2 regions of the Paenibacillus sp. FSL H8-0175 genome follow, and region 1 is predicted to be linked to the other one. Evidence: riboswitches for the same ligand, from Rfam matches in the RefSeq annotation. Region 1 holds a riboswitch; the other holds the start of a gene.
The links. Region 1 has a riboswitch for S-adenosylmethionine ahead of MHH46_RS26745 (methionine ABC transporter ATP-binding protein). Riboswitches for the same ligand answer to the same signal wherever they lie in the genome.
Positions count from the first base shown of each region.

Region 1 (10,288 bases):
GGCTGCTGGAGCATCATTCGGTAGTGTATTTGGTAGTGTTGGTGCTTTTGGTGTAATGCTCTATTACGCTATGAAATTACGGCGTAGTGAGGGGCAAACTGCGTTATACGAAACGAATGAAGCAAAGCTTCCTCTATTTGGAATTTATAAGGATATATTTAAATTATCCATTCCTATCGTTCTATCTTCAGTTACGGTTCCAGTAGTGAACTTTATTGATACATCTTTAATTGTACCGTTACTGAGTGGACAAGTTGGTGTAGCTGATGCCACACGTGCTTTGGGTATTTTCGGGAGTCGGGCACAGAGTGTCGCCGGGATTCCGCCGGTTCTTTCTATAGCACTGAGCACTTCACTAATACCAATTATTTCAGCTGCATATGCCCGTCGGGATGAAAAACATCTAAAAGGGCAAGTGACGTTAGCACTTCGTATCTCTATTTTAACAGGAGCACCGATTGTTCTATCACTCGTAGTTGCTGCATATTCAGTTAATGGCCTCTTATTCAGTAGTTTAGATGGCAGTGGTATCGTAGCCATGCTTACTTTAGGAACGATCTTTCAGATTACGATGATGACAACGAACTCTATTTTGTTAGGTATGGGCAAATCGCGAATTTCCATGTATTATGTGTTAGCGGGTATTATTGTAAAATTAGTGGCAAGCTTATTACTTAGTAAGGTATTTGGCATCTACGGAATCATCGGTGCAACAGCACTTTGTTTCGTGGTCATTACTTTGCTTAACTTACGTATGCTGAAATCGATTGTGCCTTTTGAAATTATGGGCAAGCGTTGGGGCGGTTTCGTGATTGCGGTACTTGTGTCCGGCGGGATTGGTTATGGCTTGAATGAGGCTGGGATTCTGTTAACAGATCTGATGCCTGCACGTTTGGCGTTTCTGATCACTTGTCTTGTTGTAGGAGCCGCTGTTGTTGTTATTTATCTAGTACTGCTTATTGTGCTGGGCGTGCTGACTAAACAGGAAATCTCCAGTTATCCGCGGGCGCTGCAAAAATTATTGAATCCGCTGATGAAGTTACAGCCTGCACGTGTTCGTATGAGAGAATAGGTTTGACTTCTACACTGCATTTTGCTTCACTTAAAGAGTAGAAAATAGACAGATATTGAAGAAGGGACTGAGTAAATCATGGACAAAATTAGTTCTCCTGCTGAATTTCAGGTAGCCATTCAATCACCTCGATTAACAGTGGCCATCTTCAAGGCTGACTGGTGCTCGGATTGCAAATTTATCGATCCTTTTATCCCAGAGGTAGAGCAGTCTTATGCAGACCGCCTTACACTGGTTGAGGTAGATGTTGATGCCGTGGGCGATGTTAGTCAAGAACAAAATATTATGGGTATTCCAAGCTTCGTCGCATATTCGGATGGGCGGGAATTGGTTAGATTCGTTAATAAATTGCGCAAATCCCGTGAAGAGATTGAGAATTTCCTTGATAAAGCGGTCCAAGTGCATCAAAGCCTTCAAAAGTAATTCCTAAGGAACCACCGCTTTCGCCTGTTTGTGCAAAGCGGTGGTTTTTTGAAATATAAGTCTGGCTGCTTCTTCATTACTAAAAACTGCGGGTGATATTTTTGACGACAAATCAGTTGAAATGGCTTAGTTATCTTACTTGCCTTATCATGTTCCTCGCTGTACTCGGAGGAGCGGTAGTGACGAAGACTGGATCGGGCTTGGAATGCGGAAATGAATGGCCGCTCTGTCATGGAAAATTAATTCCGGCTTATACTATAGGCTCGATGATTGAATACACCCATCGCTTGTTTAGCGGTTTGGCAGGGTTATTCTCACTTGCCTCGATGTTTGCTTTTTGGCGTTATGCTCGTACGCGGCGCGATTTGCTGGGATATGCATTTATGACCTTAGTATTCGTCATCGTTCAAGGTGGTATGGGAGCGCTTGCAGTAATTAAATCCCAATCCGCCGCTGTAATGGCGTTGCATATGGGTTTTTCTTTGATCGCCTTTTCAAGCGCTATGATGTTGGCTCTTGGAACCAAGAGATGGCATGAAGCACGTGAATATGATCATAAGCTGGAGGCTCAAAAGAAGCCCGTAAGTAAGGCTTTTCGCAATTTAACCTGTTTTACTGCCATCTATTCATATATTGTCGTGTATATTGGAGCCTTTGTAAGTCATACGGATTCACAAGGCGGGTGTACGGGTTGGCCGCTTTGTAATGGAGAATGGGTTCCGGAGCTTTCCGGAGGTGTAGGTGTTGTTTTTACGCATCGGATTGCGGCTTTAATCTTATTCATGCTTACTGCGCTGCTTGGGCATTTAGCATTTTGGAAACATAAGGATTATCCAGAGCTTAGAGCGCTGGGTATAGCTGCAGTGCTGTTATGCTTGATGCAGGTATTTAGTGGGGCGGCTGTGGTTTACACTCTAGATAATGAAAGGCTGTACATATTTGCCGCTTTGGCTCATATTTTGCTGATTGCCAGTTTGTTTGGTGTCTTATGTTATATGAGTGTAAGAGTCTGGCAGCTAAATCGCGCGAGTAGTGTCGTGTCTGGAAAAAATGTAACGAGCCCAATGATTCCACCGCCTTGGTAGAACATTCCCTCCGTGGATAGAGGTGCTTCACCCGCGGAATAATAAAGTGGAAATCGGTATATCGTGGAGCTGATTGGCCGATGCTTACGTCGCGAGTTTTGTACGAAGCAGTCCATGGAAGCAGACGCTGAACAAAACTTTAGGAGGACTGGGATATGCTGCGGGTATTACTTGGAGAGCCGCCTCGAAAGAACAGCGGTGTGTTGGCTGATGCGATGGAGAATATGGCCACTTTTGCAGCATTGCTGCGCAAGGAAATGAGTGCCCATGAGGATAATGACCATGAATACCGCAAGCTGGAGATTTGGACACGTGGGCTGATTTCCTCTCTGGATGAACTGGAGCAAAGTTGGTTCGCGGCCGCTTTTTACCGGAAATTAGTGATTGCGGGTTATATGGATGATATGACACCGGTGGAACAGGGTGATTATGCACGTTATGTTTATTTTTATAAAGATGGCTTTATCCGGGTTTTCTCTCTTCTGGACAAGCTTGGGACGGTACTGAATCATTTTTATGATCTCAAAACATCCAAATTAAAAACGCACTTTTCTTACTTTACAGTGCTGCGTCAGCTTCAATTATTGAATGTGCATCCTGCATTAGCGGATCAACTGGAAGAGATTAAGAACTCCTACCGCGATCCATTGGAGAATTTACGCAAGCGCAGAAATGCTGAAATTCATTATATGAATTCCGAAATGCAGGATGATTTGTGGCAGCGGCACCAAGGTCTGCATGACAAAATTCAGCTCGAGGATCTGGATAGCCATCTTGAGGATTTAAAACAATCGCTCGAAATGAACTGTAAGACATTAATCGCGGCATTTAGCTACAGCAATGAACAGCTGCGTAAGGAAATAAGCAAGGTAAAGAGCATAAAATCGTAATTGTTCAATATATTTCCTTTTGACAAAAATAGATAAACTCACTATACTTATGCTTGCATTAAAGTATGTACGATTTCAGAAAAAATATAATTTCATAACTTTATCTTATCGAGAGCGGCGGAGGGATAGGCCCGATGAAGCCCGGCAACCGATTTGTAACCAGCGCGGGAAGCGTTGTACAAATGTCATGGTGCTAATTCCTACAATGGCGCAGGTTGCGGTCGTTGGCAGATGAGAAGGCATTGTCTTAATAAACCCACAGAGCCTCTTGCGATCTGCATCGATCGTTGGAGGTTTTTTTGTATAGAATAAGTGAAGTATAAAGGGGGGGCGACGAGAGTTGATTAATCTAAAAGGGATAACAAAGGTTTATGGAAAAGGGAGTAATGCGGCAACAGCACTTTCTGGATTGAATCTGTCCATCGAGAAAGGTGAAATATTCGGAGTCATCGGCCACTCTGGAGCCGGGAAAAGTACATTGATCCGTTGCATTAATCTGTTGGAACGTCCGACAGAAGGAGAGGTCTGGGTAGACGGTGTTGAGCTAACCAGTCTTAACCAAGGTCAGCTGCAGGAACAGCGGCGCAAGATTGGGATGATTTTTCAACATTTCAATTTGCTGTCTTCGGCGACCGTATACGATAATATTGCCTTTCCACTGCGCCTTGCAGGTACATCTAGAACAGCTATTGATACAAAAGTCAAAGACCTGCTCGCTCTAGTTGGGCTTGAAGAACATAAAGATAAGTTTCCTTCTCAGTTATCTGGAGGACAAAAGCAGCGGGTCGGCATCGCCCGGGCACTAGCCAGTGACCCTGATGTGCTGCTGTGTGACGAGGCCACTTCTGCGCTTGATCCCCAGACAACGGATTCCATTCTTAAGCTGCTGCTCGATATTAATAAAAGATTCCATTTGACCATTGTGCTGATCACACATGAAATGCATGTAATCCAGAGCATCTGCGACCGTGTCGCGGTCATTCATGGTGGTGGGATTGTTGAGCAAGGCAAAGTTACAGAGGTATTTCTCAAGCCGCAGCATGAGGTTACACGCGATTTCATTCGCAGTGAGACACAGAATGAAGGACCTCTTCGAGTGGCGCTTGATGCTGCTGCCGGGGATAACTCTAAAGCTGTCAAAATTACTTTTTTCGGAGAAAAAACATACGGCTCGGCACTATCCGATGTCGTGCGTGATACGGGTGTAAGCTTTGCAATCTTACATGGTACCATCTCAACGATTAAAGATGTGCCTTATGGACAGATGATTGTGCGGTTCGAAGGGCCAGCTGAGGCGATTGCTGTAACGATCTCCAGGCTAATTGCTCAAGGCCTTGATGTGGAGGTGATTTCGTAATGAATTTTGCAGATCTAAATTGGCAAGAAATGATGGATGCTACGGTTGCTACTATAAAAATGATATTTTTTTCCGGATTGTTCACAATTATTCTTGGTTTACCACTCGGAATTCTATTGTATTTATGGGGGAAATCGAATAGTATAGTAATCAGAGTAACTTACTCGGTCTTATCATTACTTGTAAATATTCTACGTTCCGTACCCTTTATCATTTTGATGGTGGCTCTAATTCCTTTCAGCAAAGCCGTTGTTGGAACCTCCATTGGTGTACTCGGTACGATTCCACCTCTGGTGATTGGTGCAGCTCCGTTTTTTGCCCGCTTGGTAGAGACGTCGTTAAGAGAGGTAGACCGCGGAGTCATCGAAGCCGCACAAGGTATGGGAGCATCGACGAACCAAATCGTTATGCGTGTTCTTTTGCCAGAAGCTCGTCCAGGTCTGCTCGCTGGAGTTACGATCACACTGGTTACACTGGTCTCCTATACAGCAATGGCTGGTATGGTTGGGGGCGGCGGATTAGGTGACTTGGCGATTCGTTACGGCTACCACCGCTATGAGACGGAGATTATGATTGTTTCTATAATATTTATTGTCGTACTGGTGCAATTGCTACAAATGGCCGGTGACCGACTCGTAAAACATTACACACGGAAATAAGGTACATCCATATATATCCTTATTCAATACAAAATATAGATTAGAGGGGGATTTACAATGAAAAAAGTTCTACTTACATTTTTTAGCCTGACACTGGTTGCGGTGCTTGCGGCTTGCGGTAACAACAATGCATCTAATAATGCTGGGAGCTCGGCTGCTACAACAGCACCAAACGCAGAAGCAACAAGTGAACCTACTAAAGATCCAGTAAAATTGGTGATTGGTGCCTCACCTGTTCCTCATGCTGAAATTTTGAAGGCTATTGCTCCATTGCTTGAAAAAGATGGAATTACACTTGAAATCAAAGAATTCACTGACTATATTCAACCTAACGTGCAGCTTGATGAGAAGGAGTTAGACGCTAACTTTTTCCAACACCAACCGTATCTGGATGACCAAAACAAAAATAATAAAACCGACCTGGTCTCTGTTGCATCCGTTCACGTTGAACCTTTTGGAGCTTATTCCAAAAAAATCAAATCGATCGATGAGTTGGCTGATGGTGCAAAAGTTGCCATTCCGAACGATGCTACTAACGGTGGCCGTGCACTAATCCTACTTGCAAAAAATGGTCTGATTACCTTGAAAGATGATACAAACATTGCTGCAACAAAAGCAGATATCACTGAAAACAAGAAAAATCTCGACATCATTGAGTTGGAAGCTGCTATGCTCCCACGTCAACTGGATGAGGTAGACCTTGCTTTGATCAACACGAACTTTGCACTAGACGCTGGTCTTGTGCCAACTAAAGATGCATTGTTCATCGAGGGTGTAGATTCCCCTTATGCTAACATTTTGGTAACCCGTCAAGACAATAAAGATTCCGAAGCCATTAAAAAGCTGGTTGCTGCCCTGAATTCTCCAGAAGCTAAAGCTTTCATTGAAGAAAAGTACGAAGGTGCGATCATTCCAGCGTTTTAAGGAATGAAGCTAAATTCGTCTATAGTCATAACAAGAACCCGCAGCCAAGTTGGCTTGCGGGTTTTATGTTCTAAGGTTGTGAGAGAATGTTAAATCCTCTATAATAAGAAAATCCCGATCTCCTATACAGGAGAATCGGGAGGGTTATTGAACGGGATTTAGAATACTTGAACTACTTCTTCAACGCCTTCTACTTCTTCAAGGAGGGCGCGTTCAATCCCGGCTTTCAAGGTGATCGTGGAGCTTGGGCAGCTGCCGCAGGCACCCATAAGTTTCAACTTAACGATGCCGTCTTCCACATCGACCAGTTCTACGTCACCGCCATCGCGCTGCAGGAACGGACGAAGCTTATCCAGCACTTCTAGTACTTCATCATACATTTCGGTGCTTTGTGCATTCTCACTCATTTCTCAATCACTCCTTTCGTAAGTTCATTATAGTACAAAAAGTTAAAAAATAAAATGGTTAGGCGGAATAGGGAGATTATCATGAGACCAATTATTGAATTTTGTTCCAGCAACATGGGTCACGGAACAGACAAGCTAATGCATAAGCTGGAGGAAAATCCAGATTATGATGTTATTGAATACGGATGTCTGAACAATTGTGGAGAGTGTTATTTAATGCCTTTCGCCATGGTTGAAGGTGACATTATTGCAGCAGACACTGTTGCAGAGCTCGAAGAGAAAATTGAGGCCAAGATCAAAGAGCTTGAGGCTTGGTTTAATATAGATCTTGACTAAATTTCTCGAGAAAAAAAGAGGGAGCACTCCATAATCTAAATTATGGAGTGCTCCCTCTTTTTGGAACCTTACTTGAACAAAATCCACCAATTTGATCGATTAGGCAATATATTGGAGAGTGCAGGGGCTACCGTGAAGGTGCCACCGGACTCAGGCGACCTTATATTGAGTGTTTTCCTACATTTGGATTGCTATCGGACCCCATAGTCACTATTCACCTGAAAAACAGCATAAATGAACCTCATTATAAGCAATAACTTCACTGGAGTCCGAAACTCTCCTTCAAAGGCTGAAAATTTGCGAATAAGGTCATCTGAGTCCGAAGGGTATACGCACCAATAACGTAAGGAAGCTACTCTCGTGTTTATCTGAGAGTAGCTTCCTTTAATACTTATGAACCATTATAGGCTTATCCTAAAGTGCGTTTCGACATCCAGAGCACTCCGCTCTTGAGGATGCGGGGAACCCGTCCTTTGACGGAGCGTTGTCCCATAAGTCCGAATCCTGCTTTTTTTCCTAGTGACCCTAAAGTACCCTTCAGGCGAATAGGATGAAGCTTAGGAGTCTCACCGCGCCAGGTCGCTTGGATAACCTGAGCTACCTGCTCACCCTGTGCTCCAGCGGCTTGTGCGCTTGGTGCGAATGGCAGACTGGCACAGTCACCAATCACATATACCTCAGGATAATCCGGTATACGATAATACTCATCCAGCATAATCCGTCCACCGCGGTCCTTCGACACATTCAAATCTTGAACTACTTTTACAGGTTGAATCCCTGCGGTCCATACTGTCACATCTGAAAGGATTTCCTCGGTACCGTTAAAAATCGAATCCTTCTCTACATGAGATACAGAGATTCGTCCCAGCGTTTGCACCTGATGGTGATGAAACCATTCCTCTACGTACTGTGACAGCTTTGCCGGAAAGGCAGACAAAACACGTTCACCGCGATCCAGAATAGCGATGTTAAGGTCTGGACGGCTTTCCCGAAGCTCTGCGGCTAATTCAACACCGCTCAATCCTCCACCTACGATGTTTATCGTTCCGTAAGGCTTCACATCATTTAAACGGCGGTAGGTTTCCCGAGTACCAGCAAAGGTCTGGATGCTGCAGGTATATTGATCAGCACCAGGGATGTTGTGGTAATTATCGGTACAGCCAAGAGCAATGGCTAGGAGATCATAAGATACAATCTCACCGGATTCCATACTGACTATTTTGCTCTCCAAATCAATGGAACTCACTTCACCGTACCGGACAGTAAGCCGGGGGTGAACCGGAAAATGAATGCGCAGGTGATAATCAGTTACGGTACCTGCGGCGAGCGCATAATATTCCGTTTTGATTCCTTGATAAGGCATTCGGTCAATTAAGATAATTTCAACATCATGAGGAAGATGATTATTGAGTAATTCTTGAATTAAGGCTAGGCCGCCGTAGCCACCGCCAAGAACGAGTATTGTTCTCATGCTGACCGAACTTCCTTTCCAATATGGGATAACAAATCTCAGGTAGTCTTCTTATTCGTATACCTTAACCTCATTATAGAAAGTGTCACGTTCGACAGGAATTCGTCCAGCACCTTTCACTAGCCAGATCAATTCGTCGCGAGTCAGACCTTCCGGTGTTAAGGCGCCAGCCGCGTGGCTGATACGTTCTTTTAGAATTGTGCCATGCACGTCTGATGCACCGAAGTTCAGCGCAACTTGAGTAAGCTGAGGGCCAATGTTAATGAAGTACGCTTTGATGTGATCGAAATTGTCCAACATCAATCTGCTGATCGCAATGGTCTTCAGATCCTCATAAGCAGAGTTGCGGCGCATGATGCCAGCGTTTTTATTCTTAGGCTGCATGGACAATGGAATGAATACCATAAAGCCATTGGTTTCGTCCTGCAAATCACGGATTTGCATCATATGGCGGATACGGTCTTCGTGAGATTCAATGGAGCCGTACAGCATAGTGGTATGGGTCTTCATCCCAAGCTGATGTGCTGTCCGATGGACTTCCAGATATTCTTCCACATTAGCTTTGTCTACACGCATTTTTTTACGATATTGGTCGGATAATATTTCTGCACCACCACCGGTGAGTGTTTTCAGTCCAGCAGCACGCAATTGTTCCAGTACCTCACGAATACTCAAACCGCTAATACGGGTGAAAAAATCAATTTCAGCGGCAGTGTAGGCTTTTAAGGTAACCTCAGGGAAACGTTTGTTCAAAGCTTTTAAAGAATCCACATAATATTGGAAGGGAACCTTGTCGTTATGGCCACCAACAATATGGAATTCACGTACGCCTGGGTGGATATGCTGTTCGACATATTGCACCATTTCCTGACCGGAAAGGGTATAGGCTCCCTCTTCTCCATCATCTTTGCGGAAATTGCAGAATGCACAGTGCGATTCGCAAACATTGGTGAAATATAGACTCATGTTTTCGATAAAATATACCCGATTGTGATTCTTGGCGATATTGACTTCATTCGCTAGCTGGCCAATGGTAAGTAAATCGTTGCTTTGATATAAATAAACGCCATCTTCCAAATTCAATCTTTCGCCGCTGCGAACCTTATCAATAATGTTCGCCATTCGGGCATCCGTGTGGGGGGTAAAAAGAGTAGACATATTATGATTTCCTCCTGAAAGTTTACGAGCAGATTGCTCGAAGATAAATTCCAGACGTACCCAAGTGGTAGCTGTTCATTCTAAAAAAGAAAGAGGCGAGCTTGCCTCCGTGACAAATTTCCGAATTTTTACTTAGAGTGCCTTCCCTATTATAAACCTACTCTCCTAAGGGTATCAACAGCTTGATATTGATGGTGTTTTTTGCTGTGAAGGGTCATGCCTAAGGCAGTTGTGACTTGAGGGTAACGGAATAGTCGGTTATACTGAATTTATCAAGCATAAACGTCATTGGCATCCTTATAAAGTTGATAAGCGTTTAAGCGAGAAATATAAGACATAAAGAATAGGTGCAACACTTATACTATCTTATATTTTTATGAAATAACTTTTGGCCGGAAGGTCCCTTAAACATAAGTTTCCGCTTATGAAGGGAGACGAATTTGTAGGAGGATGAGATCATGATTAATATTAGTGAAAAGGCAGCAGAACAATTAAAGGCGATGCTT
Region 1 is NZ_CP150299.1:6,023,779-6,034,066, reverse strand. It holds gene MHH46_RS26765 (polysaccharide biosynthesis protein) at 1-1,072, shown strand, start outside; gene MHH46_RS26760 (thioredoxin family protein) at 1,151-1,495, shown strand; gene MHH46_RS26755 (COX15/CtaA family protein) at 1,588-2,580, shown strand; gene MHH46_RS26750 (Cthe_2314 family HEPN domain-containing protein) at 2,736-3,470, shown strand; SAM riboswitch class I at 3,573-3,708, shown strand; gene MHH46_RS26745 (methionine ABC transporter ATP-binding protein) at 3,811-4,827, shown strand; gene MHH46_RS26740 (methionine ABC transporter permease) at 4,857-5,486, shown strand; gene MHH46_RS26735 (MetQ/NlpA family ABC transporter substrate-binding protein) at 5,544-6,410, shown strand; gene MHH46_RS26730 (NifU family protein) at 6,569-6,817, opposite strand; gene MHH46_RS26725 (YuzB family protein) at 6,899-7,153, shown strand; gene MHH46_RS26720 (NAD(P)/FAD-dependent oxidoreductase) at 7,563-8,624, opposite strand; gene mqnE (aminofutalosine synthase MqnE) at 8,676-9,782, opposite strand; gene MHH46_RS26710 (iron-sulfur cluster assembly accessory protein) at 10,241-10,288, shown strand, end outside.

Region 2 (10,288 bases), 3.1 Mb from region 1:
GGTTGGTGAGAATAACTTTAAACTTACTGCGGAAAGCTTGGAAGCCAAAATCACTCCGCGCTCCAAGGTTCTGATTTTGTGTTACCCTAGTAACCCTACGGGAAGTGTAATGACCCGAGAAGATTGGGAGCCGATTGCTAAGGTAGTAGAGAAACATGATCTTATAGTGATTTCAGATGAGATTTATGCAGAATTGTCTTATGGCATTAATCACGTCAGCTTTGCCTCTTTACCAGGCATGATAGACCGTACGATTCTGGTTAGCGGCTTCTCCAAAGCTTTTGCAATGACCGGATGGCGGATGGGGTATGCTTGTGGTCACCCGGATCTTATCGCTGCAATGCTTAAGATTCATCAGTATACTGTGATGTGTGCTCCTTCTATGGGACAGGTGGCTGCACTTGAAGCGCTGACCAATGGGATGGAAGAGAAGGACCGGATGGTGGATTCCTATAACCAACGGCGGAGGTTGATCGTCAAGGGCCTACGCGATGCAGGGCTGGAGTGCCATGAGCCGCAGGGCGCCTTCTACGCTTTTCCAAGCGTGCGCAAGACAGGGCTGACTTCTGATCAGTTTGCTCAGCGGCTTTTGCTTGAATACAAGGTTGCAGCTGTGCCTGGAAGTGTCTTTGGATTAGGTGGAGAAGGTTACTTACGCTGTTCTTACGCCACATCAGTATCCCAACTGAACGAAGCAGTAGAACGCATTGGTGCTTTTGTCACAAAGCTTACACGTGAGAGAACGGATTAGTGAAAATTGAACTATAGCCGATCATACAATCCTATGGTATTATTTTACTTTGAGAGTAATTAGCCCCTATAATAGAACTTACAAGGATCCATTTACTCTGGAACTAAGCGTTGCTTTGAAGTTGCTTTATTTAACTTTCATGCTCTTTTGCAGCACGCGCTCAATAATACTTTTGGGAGGGATGATTGTGCTTAGCGCCGATTATTACTTACCTTCCTATGGTGGGAAATGTTTCTCTGGAAATGGGAAAATACCCCCCAAGGGTGATGCTTCTGCTCGCATACTCTCTCTGGAAGATGAAATTAGAATACTCCGCAGCAAGATGGAGCAGCTTTTCCTGCAGGAAAAATCATTCACTTCGGATAATGTGATTGAAATTAGCAGTTTATTGGACCTCAAAATAAATGAGTACATGAAGGGGCGTCCAGCTGGAAAATAGCGCTGCTGAATGCTCTTGAGAGGACCCTAGGGTCCTCTTTTTGTTGTGCACTCTTACTAATGATGGTGTTTTTGTGTATACTCTTAATTTGCTATCTTTATTGCCTTCCTTATAGCAGAAAGCTTAAACTATCAGTATATGTTTTTTAAGAATGGATAGGAGGCTTAAACCATGGCGATTTATACACGTACGGGTGATGCAGGTCAGACCTCAGTGATTGGCGGCCGGGTCGGCAAGGATGATGTCCGCGTCGAGGCCTACGGAACGATCGATGAGCTGAATTGTTTTGTAGGGCAAGCACGAAGCCTGATGGAAATTGATAATTTCGACGATGTCCGCGAGCAATTGCTCGAAATACAGCATGAGCTGTTTGATTGCGGTACGGATTTAGCATTTGTTAGACTTGCTGATGGTGGTCAATATATGGTGACAAGTGAGATGGCTCAGCGGCTGGAAGGCTGGATAGATACTCTACAAGAGGAGAATCCGCCACTTGAGAAATTTATCCTGCCAGGAGGTAGTCAGCTGGCTTCGGTTCTACATGTATGCCGCACGGTTTGCCGTCGTGCAGAACGCCGGGCGGTTACCTTAGGGCGAACTGCGGACATTAACCCAGAAGCGGTGATTTATCTCAATCGATTGTCGGATTATTTTTTTGCTTTGGCTAGAACGGCTAATACACGGTCAGGGATTACTGATGTAGAATACATCCGCAGTAAAAAGGTGTTCCGAGACTAATATGACAAGCTATTATTCACCCATTACTTATATCATACCGCCTGAAGAAGATGACTTCCTGCTGAAGACCATCCTGCACAAACGGATGGATGTCTCACGCAAGCTGCTCTCTCGCCTGAAGCAGACGGAGCAAGGCATTACATTAAACGGTGAACGTGTATACATTAGTGTGCATGTAAAGGCAGGAGATACCGTGCAGATTCGCATGGAAACGGAGACTTCGGATGATATTTTGCCGCAGCCGATTCCATTTGAGATTTTATTTGAAGATGAACATCTGCTAGTGGTTAACAAGGCAGCGGGAATTATAGTTCATCCCACCCATGGACATTACACCGACACGCTTGCCAATGGTGTGGTTTATTATTGGGCACAGAAGAATGAACGCTTCCGTTTCCGGCCTGTTCACCGTCTGGATCAGGAGACCTCCGGTGTGTTAGTGATCGCCAAAAATCCTTACAGCCATCAGCATATTTCCGAGCAGATGATCGCCGGTACTGTGGATAAGCGTTACGCTGCATTTGTTCACGGGGTTCCTGCGGAGTTATCCGGCGATATCGACGGCCCTATCGATCGTGATCCTGAGGAGCCACATCGGCGTATCGTGACACCGGATGGATATCCTTCCCTAACCCGATATGAGGTTAAGCAGGTGTATTCAGCTGGCTCTAGAGTTGAACTAAAGCTGGAGAGTGGGCGTACGCATCAGATTCGGGTCCATATGACCTCAATCGGCTGTCCGCTGATTGGGGACAGCATGTACCGTCATGAGCTGTACAATCTACCAGAATTGACTTCAACTCAAAGCGAGCAATTGGAGACCGTTGCAGCACTCGATGCTTCCATACCGCGTCAGGCGCTGCACGCAGTCCGTCTGACGTTCAAGCACCCGGTGCTTCTGCAAGAAATGATTTTCGAAGCCCCGTTGCCACCTGACATGGCAGCCTTGGAGAAAATATTGGAGCAAGGTCCGACAGTGGATTTGTGATAAAATTATGATTCAGGCGATGGTGTGGCGAAGGGGAAGATTGGAACTGTAGGAGCGATAGCGACCGCCTTTGTCTGCGGATTTTAAACGTGTTTAACGGTAAAATTGAAGAAATCTGTAGACAACAGCGGCCGAAAGTCCAAACATTCCCCATAGTTACGATATTATTAGCCGATTATTAAAGGAGCACAGCATGAGCAAATTAAAAGTATATCAATATCCCAAATGCAGCACCTGCCGCAGCGCAGTGAAATGGTTGCAGGGACAAGGTCATGAGCTGGAGCTTCAGCACATCGCAGAGCAGCCACCTACGGTGGACGAGCTGCGTGAGCTGCTCGCGAACAGCGGCCTTGAGCTGAAGAAGTTTTTTAATACAAGCGGTGAAGTATATAAATCATTAGGTCTGAAGGACAAGCTGCCCCAGCTTACGGAACAGGAGAAGTTAGAGCTGCTCTCAAGGCACGGGATGCTGATCAAACGCCCGATTGTCACCGATGGAGTTAAAGTTACGGTGGGATTCAAAGAAGACCAATATGCCGATACTTGGGCTAATGTTTAATATCAATACAACGATCAAGGGAGAGGTTTATAAGTGAGAACAGATACAACGGGCCGGGTAATGCTTGTAGATGGAATGGCTCTGCTGTTCCGGGCCTTTTATGCGACCTCTTATGGAGGATATATTCGCAAGACAAAGGAAGGTTTACCGACGAATGCGGTATATGGATTTTTGCAGTATTTTTTTGATGCAGTAAGTACGTTTGAGCCTTCTCATGTCGTATGCTGCTGGGATATGGGTAAAGGAACGTTCCGTACCGAGAAATATGATGGATACAAATCCAACCGGATCGAAGCTCCGCTGGAATTAATTCCGCAATTTGATCTAGTAAAAGAAGTAGTGGCTGAGCTAGGTGTGCCAAACATCGGTCTTGCCGGCTATGAAGCAGATGATTGCATTGGTACGCTAGCATCCTGTTACAGCGATAATTCTGAGGTTTACATTCTGACGGGTGACCATGATATGCTGCAGCTTATTGATGAGAATGTTAAGGTCGTCATTATGAAAAAAGGACGCTCCAACTATAAAGTTTATGACCTTGCAGAATTGCTTGAGGATAAAGGTCTAACCCCTAGACAGGTTATTGACCTGAAGGGCTTTATGGGCGATACAAGTGATAATTACCCTGGTGTAAAAGGGATTGGTGAGAAAACCGCGCTGAAGCTGTTAACGGAATACGGTACAGTTGAAGGTGTAATTGAGAATCTTCACTTGCTCCCTAAAGGTGTACGGTCCAAAATTGAAGCCGACCTTGATATGCTGCATCTATCAAGAGAGCTGGCTGAAATCCGTTGTGATGTGCCTGTGGTCTGTGAGCTGGCGGAAGCTTTATGGCAATTACAACGGGAAACAGCCGCGCGTAAATTTCAAGAACTGGAATTTGGCAGCCTGATGCATTTGATCGCTGAGGTGCAGGACGAACGGGGAATTGTACAGATTGAGTTAGGTGATCTGGGTTAAGGAGAGTCTCCCTTCATGCAAAAAAGCATGAAGGGAGTTTTATTATTGTGATAGCGCTTCATCCAACGTATAATAAGGGCTGTTGATTGTTTTATTTTATATTAATTTTTATTTTCAAACTGGATGGCGGATTATTGCTTAATGGAGAAGGGAGATAGTTGCTATGAAGTTATTGGGAGCGATTGAAGCAGGCGGAACGAAGTTTGTATGCGGAATTGGTTATGAGGACGGTACCATTCTGGACCGAGTTAGCTTTCCGACAACAACACCGGAAGAAACGATGGGACTCGTAATTGACTATTTTAATGGGAAGAATGTAGAAGCTTTTGGTATTGGATCGTTTGGACCGATTGATCCCGTGCTGGACAGCCCTACTTATGGTTACATAACAACGACACCAAAACCTCACTGGGGACAATATAATTTGGTAGGTACAATGGCTGAGCAATTTAACGTGCCGATCGGTTTTGATACGGATGTGAATGGTGCAGCGCTTGCGGAAAGTAAATGGGGAGCGGCTAAAGGTCTGGACAGCTGCCTTTATATTACGGTTGGGACAGGCATTGGAGCGGGAGCAGTAGTTGGAGGTCAGATGGTGCATGGATTGTCTCATCCTGAGATGGGGCATATTCTAGTTCGCAGACATCCAGAGGACACGTTTGAGGGCTACTGCCCTTATCATGGCGATTGCCTTGAAGGGTTAGCCGCAGGTCCGGGGATTGGCAAACGCTGGGGACAACCAGCAGGCGAGCTGCCTGTTGACCATCCAGCTTGGGATATGGAAGCTCATTATCTTGCACATGCACTTATGAATTACGTGTTGATTCTGTCTCCCGAAAAAATCGTAATGGGCGGTGGTGTCATGAAGCAAAGCCACTTGTTCCCGCTAATTCGTACCAAGCTGCAGGAGCTGCTGAAGGGTTATGTTCAGCATCCAGCGCTCAATACCGACATCGATAATTATGTTGTGCCACCGCAGCTTGGAGATAATGCAGGACTTGCAGGTGCGATTGGACTGGCAACTTTAGCTTTGGCAAGGAACTAGTATAAAAAGATATTGACTGTTAGGAAATATATGGTATTGTAGGATCTAACAGTATAGCATTTAATGAGGGAGCACCTCTTTCACGTTTATCGTGAGAGTGGTGCTTTTTTGCGTTTTCCGAGTCTGACAGTGTGGGATTCACATCAGCGAATAAGTAGCTCAGACCGGTAGGTATAGTGCTTGCTGAAGACTAGAAAGGCAGGGATGAATATGCAAATTGTATTTATGAATCGCTTATCCAGAATATCTGGGGTGGATCAAGAGGTGTTCGCTCAGCTATGGATTGGAGAGGAAGAAGGAGTGTGGAGTCTGGGCTGGCGTGATTTTTCAGGCGGTGAGGAAACACAGGAGCATTTGTGGTACGCGGGTGGTTCATGGAATGAAATGCTTTGTGTTTACAGGCATGAGCTGGCGGTGAAGATGGGGGATGGCTATCGGCCGTTGATTGATGGCGTATTTCATGAAGAAGACGGCCTTACCGGGCGTAATCAGGAGCAGCTAAGGCTGCAATATTACAGTGAATATAATGGGAACGAAGCTATATATGAGGAGTTATGTGCTTGGCGCCGCAGCCTAGCTTCTAGTGAACGGAAAGCCCCTTACATTCTTGCCAGCAATCGTTTGTTACGTTTGATAAGCACTTTCTTGCCGCATACACCAGAGGAGCTGCTGCAGATCCCTGGTGTAGGGGAAGGAAAGGTAGCCCAATATGGCACGGATTGGTTGGCTATAACCTCTACGGCTGCAAGGGAACATTCCTTTCCTTTGAATTGGGTACACCAAGAAATTGAGGAGGATTCTTTTGTATCCTGGCTCTATAAACAGAAAGAGGTCAAATATAAGAAACAGCTAGAAAGACTGCGATTACGGCGAATTCTGCTGCAAGGGATCGAGAATGGGTTAGGGTTAGAACAGCTTAAGGTGAACAGTGGAGTGAACCGTCGCGAACTGATTGAGACGGTAGAGGAGCTGGAAAGAGAAGGTTATTGCGTGGAGAAACTGATCGAGGTAGAACTGAAAAATGTGCCGCAGAATGAGCAGGAGGCGATATGGAATGCCTATGCAGAGGTAGGAGATCTTTTTCTAAAGCCAGTGCTGCATAAGGTGTATGGGGAGGATTTTTCAGCAGCAGAAGGGCTGGATAGCTATTATGAACGTCTGCGGCTGATCCGCATTCGTTTCCGGCGGGAGCAAGCTCCTAAAGTGGGCATGGCGACCAGTTTCTAGTAGCTTTTTATCATATCAAAAAGACGAAGGCTTCCTTACACCATAGGGTTAAAGGGCCTTCGTCTTGCCTATTCGTCCGTTTATTTTCATAGCCATTCTTTCTTGCGGAATACATACAGCATCCCACAGCCTAACGTCAACATTAGACCTATAACGGCAAAATAACCGTATTTCGTATGCAATTCCGGCATATGATCAAAGTTCATCCCATAGATTCCGGTAATTACGGTCAAAGGCATGAATATCGTTGTAATCGCGGTAAATACTCTCATAATTTCATTGGCGCGGTTGGCGATACTGGATTGGTAGGCCTCACGTAAGTTGCCCATGAGATCGCGGTACGTCTCAAAGGTTTCGGATATTTTAACTGCATTTTCATAAATGTCGCTAAAGTATTTCTGCAGCTGATCATCAATCAGACGGAGGTCTTTTTTATTCAGGGTATTGATAACCTCTTTCTGTGGTCCCAGCATCTTCTTTAACCATAAGATCTCACTTCGCAGACCGATAATCTCACTCAGATGAGATTTCTTGGTATGCATTAGGATATCCTCTTCAAGCTTCTCAATCCGGGCTTCAATTCGGTCACCTACGGAGAAATAATTATCTACGACAAGGTCGATAAGCAGGTAAAGGAATTGGTCGGGTTCGCTAACCTCTTGTTCCCATAACATGGGCTTCAGGACGCGTAGCTCGTGAATCTTTTGTTTCGTTACAGTAATAATATAATGTCTGCCCAAGAATATATTGAGCGCCCGCAGGAAGATTTCCTCATCATCAAAGCGGATGCTGTTTACAACAATAAAGTAATGACTTTCGTATATTTCGATCTTTGGACGTTGATCCTCTTCACTAAGGCAATCCTCAACAGCGAGATCATGCAGGTTGAACAGGGGCTGAAGCAGCTCCAAATCCTCCACATCTGCATCAATCCAATAGAACCCTTCTGTTGGGGGTGTCAATGTTTCATCAATTTCATCAATAGGTGTAAAAACCCCTGCATTCACCAGCCGGATTTTCATCTGATTCCACTCCTTCTATCCCCGGGTCTTCACCAGGGACTGCTAATTAAGCACAGAGAAAAAATCAGCTTGGCCGGCGTTACAATCAATACAAGAGGCCGAATGACGATTCGAGGGCATGAAGAAGAACTGCTCCCGCCGCCGGCAAGCTGATGATTATCCTGTGTGGTTGCTCATTCTGTACACTTAATTGCGAGCTCGGGTCGCCTTCCATTCTTCTTCTCACCTCTTCTTTTCGTTCAGGTATGAAATACTTGTCTAGTATAACAACGGAGTATGCCTCTTTCAAGCAAATTTATTGTTACTTTGAGGCTACTTCAGCATTGTATGGACTTGACGAAAAGGAGGTTCATGATTTAAAGTAAATTTTAAAGAAATTTAATTGAATACAGCTAAATCTTATCAAGAGCAGGTGGAGGGACTAGCCCTATGAAACCCGGCAACCGGCGTGTGAACGCACGGTGCTAATTCTTGCGGAACTTTGCTGACGACTAAACCTCGTCCAAAAGTTTCTGGCAGATGAGAGAGGCGCATATGACTGTAGATATGACCTTTCTCGTTTTCCGAGAAAGGTCTTTTTATTGTTCAGAAAGCCGCGATGTGACAACATAACCTAAATACAGTTAAGGAGTGGAAAGACAATGCCAATTAAAATTCCCGACAGTTTACCAGCAAAAGAAATACTATCCGGTGAAAATATTTTTGTGATGGATGATAGTTTGGCTTTCCATCAGGATATCCGTCCACTAAGGATTGCTATTCTGAATCTCATGCCGACTAAAGAAACGACGGAGACTCAATTGCTGCGTTTAATAGGAAATTCACCGCTACAAGTTGACGTTACCTTGCTGCATCCACGCTCACATACTTCTAAGAATACTTCTGCTGAGCATTTGAGAAGCTTTTACAAAACTTTTGACGAGATCAGCCACCGCCGTTTGGATGGTCTTATTGTTACAGGAGCACCCGTAGAGCAAATGGAGTTTGAGGAAGTATCCTATTGGGAAGAGCTAAAAGAGATTTTTGAATGGAGCAAGGATAATGTGACCTCGACCATGCATATCTGTTGGGCGGCGCAGGCAGGGTTGTATCATCATTTTGGTGTTCGTAAAGTAGCTTTGCCTGAAAAATGTTTTGGAGTATTCTCCCATACGATTAATCAAAATAACATTAAATTGCTGCGCGGCTTTGACGAGGTATTCCATGTACCGCATTCCCGTCATACCGATGTCTCCCGCGAAGATATTGAGAGCAATCCAGATCTGCAGATTCTGGCGGAATCCGAAGAAGCTGGTATGTATCTAGTAGCTACGACCGACGGCAAACAAATATTTGTGACCGGACATTCCGAATACGATCCATTATCCTTGAAATGGGAATATGATCGTGATTTGGAGAGGGGCATGGAGATGGCCTTGCCGAAACACTATTTCCCTAAAGATGATCCAGAACGAACACCTCCTGCAGTGTGGCGTGCACATGCCAACTTATTATTCTCTAATTGGCTCAATTACTATGTATATCAAGAGACACCTTACGATATCGACCCGATTGTTTATTAAGATCAGCGCTACATTACAATTTAGGAGGCATTTATCATGGACGACAAACTTAGGATTGAAAGTAGACTGGCACAAATAGGTTCACAAGAAGATCCGGCTACCGGAGCCATTAATTTTCCTATCTATAATGCTACGGCATTCCGTCACCCGAAGCTTGGGCAGAGCACAGGTTTCGATTATAGCCGTACCAAAAGTCCAACCCGTTCCGTACTAGAGAATGCGGCTGCGGAATTGGAGTCTGGTGATGCAGGTTTTGCCTGTAGTTCTGGGATGGCAGCTATTCAAACCATATTTACCCTGTTTGGGCAAGGCGATCACTTGATCGTTTCGCTGGATCTTTACGGAGGGACCTATCGTTTGTTGGAACGAATTATGTCCAAGTTTGGCATCACTGCTTCCTATGTAGATACGAATGATTTGGATGCGCTTGAGGCTTCACGCCTTCCAAATACGAAGGCGATATTTATTGAAACGCCAACGAATCCTTTGATGATGGTTACGGATATTGCAGCAGTAGCTACTTGGGCCCGTCATCATGGGCTGCTCACAATTGTAGACAATACACTGCTGACTCCATTTTTCCAGCGTCCTCTGGAATTAGGTGCAGACATTGTAGTCCATAGTGCTACCAAATATTTGGGCGGACACAATGATGTACTTGCTGGTCTTATTGTATCTAAAGGGGCTGAATTATCCGCTGAAATAGCGATTCTACATAACTCTATTGGCGCTGTGCTTGGGCCAACAGACAGTTATCAGCTGATGAGAGGCATGAAGACACTGGCCCTGCGTATGGAACGGCACGAGAGTAATGCGCTAGCAATTGCCCGCTATCTACAAGGGCATCCGGCGATTGCGGAAGTGTTCCATCCAGGTCTGCCGGATCATCCGGGATATGAAATCCAGAATCGCCAGTCCTCGGGCAATACCGGAATTTTTTCTTTCAAATTAAAAGATGCCAGATACGTAGAACCTCTGCTTCGTCATATCCGGCTTA
Region 2 is NZ_CP150299.1:1,987,347-1,997,634, forward strand. It holds gene MHH46_RS08495 (aminotransferase class I/II-fold pyridoxal phosphate-dependent enzyme) at 1-751, shown strand, start outside; gene MHH46_RS08500 (aspartyl-phosphate phosphatase Spo0E family protein) at 1,002-1,190, shown strand; gene MHH46_RS08505 (cob(I)yrinic acid a,c-diamide adenosyltransferase) at 1,362-1,928, shown strand; gene MHH46_RS08510 (RluA family pseudouridine synthase) at 1,930-2,916, shown strand; gene MHH46_RS08515 (arsenate reductase family protein) at 3,110-3,475, shown strand; gene MHH46_RS08520 (5'-3' exonuclease H3TH domain-containing protein) at 3,536-4,435, shown strand; gene MHH46_RS08525 (ROK family protein) at 4,599-5,480, shown strand; gene MHH46_RS08530 (HRDC domain-containing protein) at 5,691-6,707, shown strand; gene corA (magnesium/cobalt transporter CorA) at 6,794-7,729, opposite strand; SAM riboswitch class I at 8,126-8,255, shown strand; gene metA (homoserine O-succinyltransferase) at 8,371-9,291, shown strand; gene MHH46_RS08545 (PLP-dependent transferase) at 9,328-10,288, shown strand, end outside.
Region 2: linked by a shared signal. The riboswitch ahead of metA (homoserine O-succinyltransferase) and the one ahead of MHH46_RS26745 (methionine ABC transporter ATP-binding protein) in region 1 are both predicted to bind S-adenosylmethionine.